DNA from 4 places in the Nonomuraea angiospora genome. Region 2 is predicted to be linked to each of the others. Evidence: riboswitches for the same ligand, from Rfam matches in the RefSeq annotation. Region 2 holds a riboswitch; each other region holds the start of a gene.

Region 1 (3,043 bases), 980 kb from region 2:
GGCCTGGTTCACCAGGGGAGCCACGGCGTTGGCGTCCACGGCGTCGAGCACGAGCACGTCGGCCTGCTGGGTGAGCGCGGCCTCGACCTGTTGCTGCTGCTTGGGAGCGTCCTGCTCGGCGTTGCTGTAGAGGATCTTGCAGTCGGGGCAGAGCGACTTGACCTTCGCCTCGAACAGCGGGCGGTCGAATGCCTCGTACCGGGTGGTCTTGGACTCGGGCAGGAAGAGCGCGATCGTCCTGCCGCCCTGGCCCTGCGTGGTCGTGGTGGTGGCGCCGGTGCTGTTCCCGGCGTTTCCGCAGGCGGCGGCCAGGAGGACCGCCGCGACAGGGATTGATCGCCATGCTCGGTGCATCGCACTTCGTCCTTCCGGATGTGCCGCCCCTGTGCTTGGTAAGAAAGGTAATTTACTATCAGCCGAGTTGGCTAGGCTCTGCTTCCTCAAGGGAGGGTGAGATGCGGGGAGACCTGGGTAATCCGCGCCTGCTGCGCGTGCTGAACGAGCGCCGCCTGCTCGACCATCTTCAGGAGCACGGCCCCGCCGGACGTACCGACCTGGCCAAGATCACCGGCCTGTCGAAGCCCACGGTGTCCGCGGCCCTGGCCGGGCTGGAGGAGGACGGGCTCGTTCACGTCGTCGGCGAGGTCTCCGGCCGCCCGGGGCCGGTCACGTCCCTGTACGACGTCAACGCCGCCGCCAGCCACGTCGCCGGCGTCGACATCGGGCGGGACTGGATCAGGGTCGCCATCGCCGACCTGCGCGGGACCCTCGTCGGCCGCAGGGACGGGCGCAACACCGCCCTCACCTCCGCCGAGCTGGCCGTCCTGGTCGGAGAGTTGTGCCGGCTCGCCGCCGACGAGGCGGTCGTCGACTGGGACGCCGTCGCCTGCGCCGTCGTCGGCTCGCCCGGCGTGTACGACCCGGAGCTCGGCCGCCTTGAGTTCGCCCCCAACCTGCCCGGCCCCGACCTGGCCGAGCGCCTGCGCGCCGCGATGGGGGCCGACCTCGTCATCGAGAACGACATCAACCTGGCCACCGTCGGCGAGCACGTGCACGGGGCGGGACGCGGCAAGTCCAACTTCGCGCTGGTGTCCATCGGCACCGGCGTCGGGATGGGCATCGTGATCAACGGCGAGCTGTACGTGGGCGCCCGGGGAGCGGCGGGGGAGGTCTCGTACGTGCCCGCGGCCGAGGACCCGGCGCCATCGGCCGGTGACGCCCTGGCCCACGGCGCCACGGAGGCGGTGACCGCCGCCCCCGGGGTGGTCCGCAGGGCCCGCGCCGCCGGGCTGCGCCTGGAGACGGCCAAGAAGATCTTCGACGCGGCGGCCGAGGGCGACGCCGTCGCCCGCTCGGTGGTGGAGTCCGAGGGCCGCCGCATCGGCGAGCTGCTGGTGGCGGTGGCGGCCGTGCTGGATCCGGAGGTGATCGTGCTCGGCGGCGGCGTGGGCCGCAACCTGGACCTCCTGGGGGAGGCCATCGAGGCCCGCATCGCCGAGTTGGGCCCGCTGCGGCCGTCGGTGGTGGCCAGCACGCTGGGCGACAGCGGCGTCCTGCTGGGCGCGGTGGCTCACGCCAGGACCCGCGCCTGGGACCTCATCTTCGACGCCCGCCTCCCCTGACCGTCGCGCGGGGAGGCGGACGCCGGAGGGTCCCTACAGGGTGGCGGTGAGGGTGGTGGGCGTGCTGAGGCGCTGTTCCTTGAGCTTGGACCAGAGTCGTACGCCCTTGGGGTCGGGGCGGACGCCACCCACGAAGGAGTCTCTGCGCCAGGAGCTCAGGCGCTCTTCCTTGACCACGTCACCCGTGCGCGGAGCGTGGACCATGTAGCCGGGCCGGGAGATCATCCCGACGTGCCCGAGGCCGTGGAAGAAGACGAGATCGCCGGGTTTGAGGTCCTTCCAGGCGATCTTCTTGTCGAACGCGGCGTACTGGTCGGCCGCGACGCGGGGGAGTTCGATCCCGGCGTGCTCGTACGCCCTGAGCATGAGCCCGGAGCAGTCGTATCCGCTCGGGCTGGCGCCGCCCCACACGTACGGGGTGCCGCGCTTGCTCATGGCGAACTTGAGGGCGATCTTCCAGGCGGGCTTCGGGGCCTGTTTCGCCTGGATCTTCTTGATCTGGGCGCCGGTCAGAGTGGTGAGGTCGTCGATCTTGGTGGAGGCATGGGCTGGGGAGGCCAGGAGGAGCCCGGCGGCGCCCGCCGCCAGGACAATGGCGATTCGAGACAGGGGTCTGTCCTTCCATACGGCCGGCCGGGTTAGCTGACGGGCTCGGGCCTGGAAGTAGCCCTACGACATGGGATGCCGATTCGCCCCAGAGGGAAGTGGGTCCCCGACTCCACGCAGCGGCTGCGCGGATTAGGCTGGTCGGGACTTTAACGAAACGGTCAAAGAACCGCAATACGGACAAAGAGGGCGTCCGGAAAATGAGATGAAGTGTTCGTCAGTCGAGACGACGCGGTAAGGTACCGCCCATGGAGTCGCGTAACATCCGTCTGGCCGTCATCCCCGGCGATGGGATCGGCACCGAGGTCGTGGCCGAGGGGCTCAAGGTCCTGGAGGCAGTGGGCACGAAGATCGAGCCCACGCACTACGACCTGGGAGCCGCACGCTATCACCGTACCGGCGAGACGCTGCCCGACGCCGTGCTCGAAGAGCTGCGCGGCTACGACGCGATCCTGCTCGGCGCCGTGGGCGACCCCAGCGTGCCGCCGGGCATCCTCGAGCGCGATCTGCTGCTGCGGCTGCGCTTCGAGTTCGACCACTACGTCAACCTGCGCCCGGTCAAGCTGTTCCCCGGCGTGGCGACCCCGCTGGCCGACACGCCGCCGGAGAACATCGACATGATCGTCGTCCGCGAGGGCACCGAGGGCCTCTACGCGGGCACCGGTGGCGCCATGCGGCGCGGCACCCCGCACGAGATCGCCACCCAGGAGTCGCTCAACACCGCCTACGGTGTCGAGCGCGTGGTGCGCTACGCGTTCGAGAAGGCCGCCACGCGGCCGCGCAAGAAGCTGACGCTCGTCCACAAGACCAACGTC
Region 2 (3,043 bases):
ACGGCGGCGTCCGGGTCGCGGACCTGGTCCGCGAGCTCGGCGTATCCGACATGACCATCCGTCGGGACCTCGAGGTGCTGGCCGAGCGCGGGCTGCTGGAGAAGGTGCACGGCGGCGCCACCGCCCTCGGCCCCGGCTCCACCGAGGAGCCCGGCTTCACCGCCAAGTCGGCCCGCCAGCAGCAGGAGAAGGAAATCATCGCGCGCCGGGCGGCCGGCCTCGTCCGGCCGGGCACGGCCGTGGCCCTCTCGGCGGGCACCACCACGTGGGCGCTGGCCCGCCACCTGATCGCCGTCCCCGAGCTGACCGTGATCACCAATTCGATCCCCGTCGCCGAGGTGTTCCACCGCAACCCGCGTCCCGACCGCACGGTCGTGCTGACCGGCGGCGTGCGCACGCCGTCCGACGCGCTGGTGGGCCCGGTGGCCGTGGCCGCGATCCGCCGCCTGCACGTGGACACGCTGTTCCTCGGCGTGCACGGGATGAGCGTGCGGGCCGGGTTCACCACCCCCAACCTGCTGGAGTCGGAGACCGACAGGGAGCTGGTGACGGCCGCCGGCCGGCTGGTCATCCCCGCCGACCACACGAAGTGGAACACGGTCGGCATCAGCACCATCGCCGAGCTGACCGAGGCCGACGTGGTCATCAGCGACGCGGGGCTGCCTGAGGACGCACGCATGGAGCTGGCCGAACGGGCCGGAGAACTGATCATCGCGGAGGGCTCGTGAAGCGCACCATCACCCACCTGGCCGACGGCCGTGAGCTGATCTACTTCGATCGGCGGGACGACGCCGATCGCGGCGCGATCGACCGGCGGGTGCTCGACCCCCGGCCGGTGGCCTCCGAGCTGCGTTACGACCCGCTGACCGAGGAGTGGATCGCGGTGGCGGGGCACCGGCAGACGCGCACGTTCCAGCCGACCGGCTCGGCGAGCGAGTGCCCGCTGTGCCCGTCGTCGGACACGCGCTCGTCGGAGATCCCGGCGTACGACTACGACGTGGTGGTGTTCGAGAACCGATTCCCCTCCTTCTCCACAAATTTCGGGACTTATACAGATGTGGGGGGCCTGAGTGAGGTCCGGCCGGGAGTGGGGCGGTGCGAGGTGGTCTGCTTCACCTCTGAGCATTCGTCGTCGTTCTCCAGGCTCTCCGACGGCCAGGTGGAGCTGGTCATGGAGGCGTGGGCCGACCGGACGGCCGAGCTGTCCGGGATCGAGGGCGTGGAGCAGGTGTTCTGCTTCGAGAACCGGGGCGAGGAGATCGGCATCACGCTGGCCCACCCGCACGGCCAGATCTACGCCTACCCGTACGTCACGCCCAGGACCAGGCTCCAGCTCGCCGCCGCCAGGCGTTACTCGAAGGGCAACCTGTTCGCCGACGTGCTGGCCGCCGAGCGGGCCGCCGGGACGCGCGTGGTGGCCGCCAACGAGCTGTGGACGGCGTTCGTGCCGGCCGCGGCGCGGTGGCCGTACGAGGTGCACATCTACCCGCACCGGCAGGTGCCCGATCTGGCCGCGCTGACGGAGGAGGAGCGCTCGGCGTTCGCGCCTCTCTACACCTCGGTGCTGCGGGCCTTCGACGACCTGTTCGGCGTGGTGATGCCGTACATCTCGGCCTGGCACCAGGCGCCCGTGCGGCAGGACCGCGAGCTCGGCTACCTGCACCTGGAGCTGTTCAGCATCAGGCGGGCGCCGGGCAAGCTCAAGTATCTCGCCGGGTCGGAGTCCGCGATGGGGGCCTTCGTGAACGACGTGCTGCCGGAGGAGGCCGCCCGGATGATTCGATCACAAGTAGATCACTATTAGATTTCTAATGGGGGTCGCGTGACTCGTGATCTACCACTAATATCCCTTTTGTGTCAGCCGTAACAGCTGACGCACGCCTAATCCCGGGCGAGTCGCCCGGGAGCCGGGGACCCACCCGCACCTGGGGTGAATCCACTTCGGTGGTAGGGCACGCAGCTCCCAGCCCGAACCCGTCAGCTAACCCGGCCGGCAGAGGGAGAGGAACATGCACGTGGCGGCTCCGTCCCCCGCGACTCTTGCCATCGGCCTCGTCACCGCCGCCGCCGTCGCGCTCCTGCCGGCGACCGCGGCCTCGGCGGCTCCCAAGCCGTCGGAGGCCGAGCTCCGCGCCCAGCTCAAGCAGCTCAACAGCAAGATCGACAAGCTCATCGAGAAGTACAACCTCAAGCGCGTCGAGCTGGCCAGGGCGCAGGAGGCCGCCAAAGCGGCCAAGGAGCGGCTGGCGGTCGCGGAGAAGACGCTGGACACCGCCGAGCGGCGGGTCGGCGACCTCGCCAGGATGCGCTACCAGAGCCACGACCCGTCGCTGCCCTCCATCCTGATGGCCCAGAACGGCGGCGCCGCCGCCCTGCTCGAGCAGCTCACGGCCGAGCAGCAGGCCATGGTCCAGGGGGTGGCCAGGGCCCGCGACGACAAGAAGAGGGCCTCCGACGAGGCCGCCGCGCTGGCCACCCAGATCGGCGTGGACGCCAAGGAGGTGACCGCACAGCGCGCCGAGGCCGAGGACGTCATCGACGACATCAAGAAGAAGCTCCAGGACCTCGTGCCGCTCGGCCCGGGCCGCAAGTCCGACGGGAGCTGGGCGCCCGAGCTGCCCTCGGGCTCGGACAACATCACGGCCCGCACGCGGCTGATGAAGGCGGAGCTGGCCAAGAACTTCAAGCTGCCGTACACGGTGGGGTGCTTCCGCTCGGGCTCCAGCGGCGAGCACCCCCTGGGGCGGGCCTGCGACTTCATGATGAGCACGGGCGGCACGATGCCCGCGGCCATCAACAACGCCCTGGGCGACCGCATCGCGGACTGGGCGCTCAAGAACAAGGGCAAGCTCGGCGTCAAGTACGTGATCTGGAAGCAGCGCATCAACACGGGCTCGGGCTGGCGGGCCATGTCGGACCGCGGCAGCGTCACCGAGAACCACTACGACCACGTTCACATCTCGATGTACTGAGCTGGGTAAGGTCGGACCTCATGACTGACACCCGGATCCCGCCCCCTCGCACGGGCGACGAGCGGACCACG
Region 3 (3,043 bases), 2.5 Mb from region 2:
AGCAGCATGCGGGTGTTTCCCAGCGTGTTCGGCTTGACGTGTTCAAGATCCAAAAACTCCGCCACACCCTCGTCGTACGAGGCCAGGAGTTCGGCGTAGACCTCGGGTGAGACCGGCGTGCCCTGAATCGGGCGGAACCCGAGCCGCGCGAAGAAGTCGACCTCAAAAGTAAGACAGAATACACGTCGCAGACCCAAATCCTTAGCCTGCTGGATCAGCGCGGAGACGATCCGGTGGCCGACGCCCATCCCCCGGCACTCGGGATCCACCGCCACCGTGCGGACCTCGGCGAGGTCCTCCCAGAGCACGTGGAGCGCGCCGCAGCCGACGACCTGCCCGCCTCGCTCGGCCACCCAGAACTCCTGTACGTCCTCGTACAGCGTCACCGTGGCCTTCTCCAGAAGCCGCGGCCCCGCCCCGGCATAGGTGTCCACCAGGCGTCTGACCATGCGCACGTCGGGCGTGCGGGCACGCCGGACCACCACCGCGGTCTCGGGCGCTGTCAGCTCGGCCACCTGCTCCATGGTTCTCCAGGGTACAGATCTCATTACGGCTCAGCCCTAACTCCCATGTCTCGGCCCATCTTGTTACATCTCGTGGTCAGATCGGCACCGGACCTCACGGCCGGCTCGCTCCCGCCGAAAGCGCGGACAAATGGGGCATAGGGCCTCTTCTGCACGGGTGCCCACGAGATCACCTTGTGACCCTTCGGTTGTGAAACCTCTACAGACTTGGCAGTTCTGGTTGAGCACGAACCCGGAGTGCATTAGTGTCCAGCGACAATGTTCCCCGCGTGTCGCGCGGGAGACACGCCCAATTCTCGCAAGAGAAGCCGGGGAACCGCCGGTGGCGACCTCCGACGCCGCCACGGGGTGAATCCGAGTCTTTCGGTAGGGCTGCTCCGGCCCGAACCCGTCAGCTAACCCGGTAGGCGTCGACGAGAGGAGCTGGTTGGTGAAGCCCACGCTCAGCGGTGGGGGGAAGTCGGCGGGCAAGCATGCCCGCCCTCCGGAACGGGCTCGGCGGGCGCGCCGCGTCGGTGTGGTGAGTCTCACAGTCGCCGCGCTGCTCTTCGCCATCCCCGTCGGTTCGGCGTCCGCGGATCCCGAGCCCACCCTGAAAGAGCTCGCCGACCAGGCCACGAAGCTGCACACCGACATCGAGACGCTGACCGAGCAGTACAACGGCCAGCGGGAGAAGCTCAAGTCCGCCAAGAAGGCCGCCGAGGTCGCGCAGAAGACGCTGACGACCAGCGAGTCCGATCTGGCCGCCAAGCGCGCGAGGGCCGTCGCGCTGGCCCAGAACGCCTACATCACCGGCGGCATGAAGACCCTCGCCTTCGCCACCTCCGACGACCCCGAGGGCTTCCTCAACCGCGCCGCGACCTCGTACGCGCTGCAGGCCGAGCAGAGCGAGGAGATCAACCAGCTCACCAGGGCGATGGACACGGCCACCCGCGCCAAGGAGAGCGCCACGGCCCGCATCGACGAGGTCCAGAAGCTCGTCACCGACCTCGACACCAAGCGCGACAGGATCACCAAGCTGGTGGCGAAGGTCGAGAGCAGCCTGTTCAGGCGGGCCCTGGGCGAGGCCGGACGGCCCGGCACGCGGGCCGTGCGCGTCAACCTGCCCATCCCGGGCTCGGGCAAGGCCGCGGAGGCCGCGCGGTGGGCGCTCACGCAGCAGCTCAAGCCGTACGTCTGGGGCGCCGAGGGTCCCAGCTCGTACGACTGCTCCGGGCTCGTCATGGCGGCGTTCCAGCGCGTGGGCATCTCGCTGCCGCACTACACCGGCGACCAGTGGACGGCCGGCCGGCACATCTCGCGCGAGGAGCTCCGGCCGGGCGACCTGGTGTTCTTCTACAGCGACCTGCACCACGTGGGCATCTACATCGGCGGCGGCATGATGGTGCACGCCCCGCAGACGGGTGACGTCGTACGGATCGCGTCGATCGCGAGGCGGCCTTTCGCCGGCGCGGTCCGCATCGCCGACTGAGCCCGCACCCCGGCGGTCCGCCGCGGCTAGATCAGCTGGCGGCGGGCTGCCCAGGCCACGGCCTCGATCGCCGTGGCCACGCCGATGCGGTCGCAGATTCCCCGTAATCTTCGGCGTACCGTGCGCCCGCTGATATCCAGCCGCCGCCCAACCCGATCGACCGTGACTCCCTTGGCCAACTCCGCCAGCAGCGCCAAATCAGCATGGCTGAGCTCAACGCCTTCAGTGAGCACATCCATCGGGAGCCCTCCCCCCAACAGCAGAAACTTGGACCTCACAGACGGGCCAAAGCCGCTCCTCGCAGACGGTAAACGCATCCTGGAAAGGTCGTCAAGCATGACAATCGCCGCACTTGACGAGCGCTATTGACATGATCCGCTATATATGACGCACTCGCGATATGTCAGAACGTAGTGTGATCACATTGGGGCTTCCGGAATAGCCCTGACCAGCGCTCCCCTTTTCGATCAGCGCGGTATGGATATTCCCCATGATCGATACATCTATGGCGTGATCTTTCCGCCATGGGGTCAGCCACCAATCGCTCGCTTTGTACGGCGTCACCATGCGATCCGACAACCCAGGTCAGATGGTTGATTAAGGCGAGGTGATCAATTCACCGGGGGGATCGCCACCCCGGGTTCCGGACGCGTGAAGGGCCGCGAGCGTGCCGGGCGACCTCGTTTCCGGGTGTGCGTGAGGGGCGCGTGGCGAGGTGGTCACAGGGGCGGCCGGAGCACCGCGAGCGGGCCCGGGCCCGCCCCTCGGCGACCTTGACGCCATGCTGACAAGCGCGCTCGGATCGGAAACCGGGCGGCCCGGAAGCCGGATTCGCGACGGCGGTGATCGCTCAGGCGCCGGCGGCGTCGTAGCGGTCCCTGGCGGCCTCGACGTCCTCCATGTGCGCCTCGGCCCAGCTCTTGATCGCGGCCACCAACGGCATCAGGCTCTCGCCCAGCGGGGTGAGCGCGTAGTCCACCCGTACCGGCACGGAAGGGGTGAGCGTCCGCGAGACCAGACCGTCGCGCTCCAGGCCGCGCAGGGTCTG
Region 4 (3,043 bases), 620 kb from region 2:
CGACCTGTCCATCGCGATGTGGTGGAGCGACGCCTGCCTGCGGCACGGGGTCTACCTGCACCCGTGGCACAACTGGTTCATGTCGGCCGCGCACACGGAGGCCGACGTGGCCAGGGCGCTGGAGGGCACGGACCAGGCGTTCGCGGAGACCCGTGCCCACTTCGGCTAGGCGGCGGTGAGCTTGCTGATCTCGGCCACTTCGGCTAGGCGGCGGTGAGCTTGCTAATCTCGGCCACTTCGGCTAGGCGGCGGTGAGCTTGCTGATCTCGGCCACGACGGCCGGCCAGAGCGGGCGCGGCAGGTCGTGGCCCATGCCCGGGTAGGTCACCAGGCGGGCGCCAGGGACGGCCGCGGCCGTCGCCTGGCCGCCCGCGACCGGGACGAGCTGGTCCGCCTCCCCGTGCAGCACCAGCGTGGGCACCCGCACCCCGGCGAGCCCCTCCGTGCGGTCGCCCGAGGCCATGATGGCGGCGAGCTGCCGGGCCGTCCCGCCGGGGTCGAAGCAGCGGTCGAACGCGAGCCCGGCCAGCAGGGTGATCCGCTCGCGGTCCAGCTCGTATCCGGGCGAGCCGATGACCGACCAGGTGCGCACCGCCTGGGCCATGACCGCTTCGCGCTCGGCGGGGGGCGCGGCCATGAGGATGGCGAGCGCGGCCTCGGTGGGCGGGGCCGCCGAGGGACTGGGAGTGGACATGATCGAGGTCAGGGTCAGCACCCGGTCCGGGTGGCGGATGGCCAGCGCCTGGGCGATCATGCCGCCCATCGACGCCCCGACCACGTGGGCGGCCGGCCAGCCCAGCGCGTCCATGAGTCCCGCCGAGTCGTCGGCCAGATCGTCCAGCAGATACGGCGAGGGCGCCCCCATCGCGGGAACGCCCTGGTCGTGGAAGTGGGTGGACAGGCCGGCGTCGCGGTTGTCGAACCGTACGACGTGGTGTCCCTGGTCCGCCAGCAGCTCGCAGAGCCCTTCATCCCAGTGGATGAGCTGCGCGCCGAGCCCCATGATGAGGAGCAGGGGGCGCCCCTCGTGCGAGCCGAAGCTCTCGTAGGCGATTTCGATGCCGTTCGCGGCTACGCGGGTGGTCACGTGGACCAGAATGACATTCTGGTCCACGTCCGTAAAGTTCAGACCTTGAGGAGATTGCGGACGCGGTCGCCGGCAAGCGCCACGCCGCCGCCCACCGCGGCCACGGCGCTGGCCACGACGGCGCCCGTGCCGGAGCTCCACTCCCCGGTCTCGCGCGCCGGAGGCAGCGCGAGACCGGCGGCCGCCGGGGGCTCGGCCGGGTTGTCGTCGTGCTCGGCGTAGGCGCCGGTCGAGAACGGGACGGGGTAGTTCTTCTTGCCGGGACCGTCGCCCCACTTGGTGATGACGTAGTCGACCTTGATGTGCCCCTGGCCGCCGACGCCGTCGACGCCGAGCGTGTCCATGTTGAACGTGCCGCCGGTCAGCTCCGCGAACGTCTTGCCGTCCAGGTCGAGCATGACGCCGTTGTTGGAGGGCACGCCCGGGCCGCGGTCGCCGACGAAGAAGGGCAGCTTCTTGCCGTCGTGGATCACGTAGCCCTCGGTCATGAGCGGCCAGCTCGGGCTGGCGGCCAGACCTTTCTGCATGGGCTTGCCGCTGGCGGGCAGACCGGTGTCCCCGGCGCGGCCGGAGGCGTCGTCCCAGAAGTACGAAGCGGTGGTCGAGCCCTTGAGCAGGACCTTCTCGTCCGTGTTGGAGTCGGCGTGGGCCGCGGTGCCGGCGATGGTGAGGGCGCCGACGGTGGAGGCGGTGAGCAGAGCCAGGGTACGCAAACCAGAACGTGCAGACATGAAAAGTACAGTCCTTCGCGAGGGGGCAGGGAGATTGCGCTCGCTGAAAAAGGGCGTAGCAGGGGAAAGCACCTGACAGGGGGAGAGCTACGCGGAGCGCGAAACGAGCCTGGAGAAGGGACCGCTCAGAGGGCGGCCGTCATCACGCTGTATGGGTGTTCTACGTGATCATTCAAGTTCTGCATGTGTCCTCTCCATCTCGCCTACCGGGTTAGCTGACGGGTTCGGGCGGTGGAGTTGCCCTACCGACACAAGGTCGGATTCACCCCAGGGAGGTGGGTCCCCGGCTCCCGAGTGATCGGGATTAGGCGCCAGCCGGCTGGTCCCCTTGTGTGGTCCACGCCACCGGCTGGTAAGTGGGCATCACTCTAACCACGTATTCCGGACAAACACAAACAGTTCGTCATGAATCGGTGTAAAGATCTACCTGCCCCCGGCATAGAGAAAGGGGGCACGGCATTGCCGTACCCCCTGGAAATTACCGGCCTCAGCCGCCGCTCTTGCGCCTGAACGATCTTTTACTCGCAGCCGGACCGTGCGTCCCGTGGATCTTCGATGGGTCGCCGCCCTTGCCACCCGCGCCCGAGCCCGCGTGCTGGCCGCGCTTGCGTTCCAGCGCCTCGCGGAACTTGCGCTTCATCTCGTCCTCGGGAGTCTCGCTGACTTCCGGCTCCGGTGTTTCCGCCATGAGGACCTCCATGGTGTTGGGGACTATCACAGCTTCGCATGGCGCCGCTTATGACGCGAAACTGGCCTCGACCCTGCGCTGCGGCGTGGCGAAGGCGTCACCCTCAGGAGCCACCGAGCCCGCCCGCCCAGGTAAAGGGGAACCACTCCGATCCTGGTGTTGTGTTGGAGCGGCCCAGGAAATAGACCCGGCATGTCCGCCACGACCGCCACGTCCGCAGCCGCGTCATGAGCCTCCTCGGCCGCGACCTGGCGGTGGACCTCGGAGGGTCCCGCACGCGGATCTACGTCAGGGGCAAGGGCATCGTGCTCGACGAACCCTCCGCGGTGACGATCGACGGCCGTACCGGCAAGATCATCGCGTACGGCGCGGACGCGACCGGCGAGGAGACGTGCTGGCCCGTCAGCGGCGGCCTGCCGGCCGACGGCGACCTCACCCGGCGGATGGTCAAGCACTTCCTGAGCAAGGTGCACCGGCGCCCGCTCGCCAGGCCGCGCCTGGTCATGGCGCTGCCCGACGGCTCCACGCCGATCGAGC

Evidence for each region. Region 2 has a riboswitch for cyclic di-AMP ahead of H4W80_RS22555 (coiled-coil domain-containing protein). Riboswitches for the same ligand answer to the same signal wherever they lie in the genome.
Region 1: linked by a shared signal. The riboswitch ahead of H4W80_RS26890 (C40 family peptidase) and the one ahead of H4W80_RS22555 (coiled-coil domain-containing protein) in region 2 are both predicted to bind cyclic di-AMP.
Region 3: linked by a shared signal. The riboswitch ahead of H4W80_RS63905 (C40 family peptidase) and the one ahead of H4W80_RS22555 (coiled-coil domain-containing protein) in region 2 are both predicted to bind cyclic di-AMP.
Region 4: linked by a shared signal. The riboswitch ahead of H4W80_RS64635 (hypothetical protein) and the one ahead of H4W80_RS22555 (coiled-coil domain-containing protein) in region 2 are both predicted to bind cyclic di-AMP.

What each region holds. Positions count from the first base shown of each region.
Region 1 covers NZ_JADBEK010000001.1:5,982,326-5,985,368, reverse strand. The annotation lists gene H4W80_RS26900 (sugar ABC transporter substrate-binding protein) at 1-354, opposite strand, end outside; gene H4W80_RS26895 (ROK family transcriptional regulator) at 456-1,622, shown strand; gene H4W80_RS26890 (C40 family peptidase) at 1,656-2,057, opposite strand; cyclic di-AMP (ydaO/yuaA leader) riboswitch at 2,235-2,377, opposite strand; gene H4W80_RS26885 (3-isopropylmalate dehydrogenase) at 2,477-3,043, shown strand, end outside.
Region 2 covers NZ_JADBEK010000001.1:4,999,541-5,002,583, reverse strand. The annotation lists gene H4W80_RS22565 (DeoR/GlpR family DNA-binding transcription regulator) at 1-728, shown strand, start outside; gene galT (galactose-1-phosphate uridylyltransferase) at 725-1,804, shown strand; cyclic di-AMP (ydaO/yuaA leader) riboswitch at 1,869-2,010, shown strand; gene H4W80_RS22555 (coiled-coil domain-containing protein) at 2,010-2,972, shown strand; gene H4W80_RS22550 (DinB family protein) at 2,993-3,043, shown strand, end outside.
Region 3 covers NZ_JADBEK010000001.1:7,481,548-7,484,590, forward strand. The annotation lists gene H4W80_RS33995 (amino-acid N-acetyltransferase) at 1-524, opposite strand, end outside; cyclic di-AMP (ydaO/yuaA leader) riboswitch at 801-949, shown strand; gene H4W80_RS63905 (C40 family peptidase) at 1,045-1,995, shown strand; gene H4W80_RS34005 (LuxR C-terminal-related transcriptional regulator) at 2,022-2,234, opposite strand; gene H4W80_RS34010 (winged helix-turn-helix transcriptional regulator) at 2,846-3,043, opposite strand, start outside.
Region 4 covers NZ_JADBEK010000001.1:5,620,118-5,623,160, forward strand. The annotation lists gene H4W80_RS25480 (aminotransferase class III-fold pyridoxal phosphate-dependent enzyme) at 1-169, shown strand, start outside; gene H4W80_RS25485 (alpha/beta fold hydrolase) at 242-1,087, opposite strand; gene H4W80_RS64635 (hypothetical protein) at 1,126-1,818, opposite strand; cyclic di-AMP (ydaO/yuaA leader) riboswitch at 2,004-2,139, opposite strand; gene H4W80_RS25495 (DUF5302 domain-containing protein) at 2,306-2,506, opposite strand; gene H4W80_RS25500 (rod shape-determining protein) at 2,734-3,043, shown strand, end outside.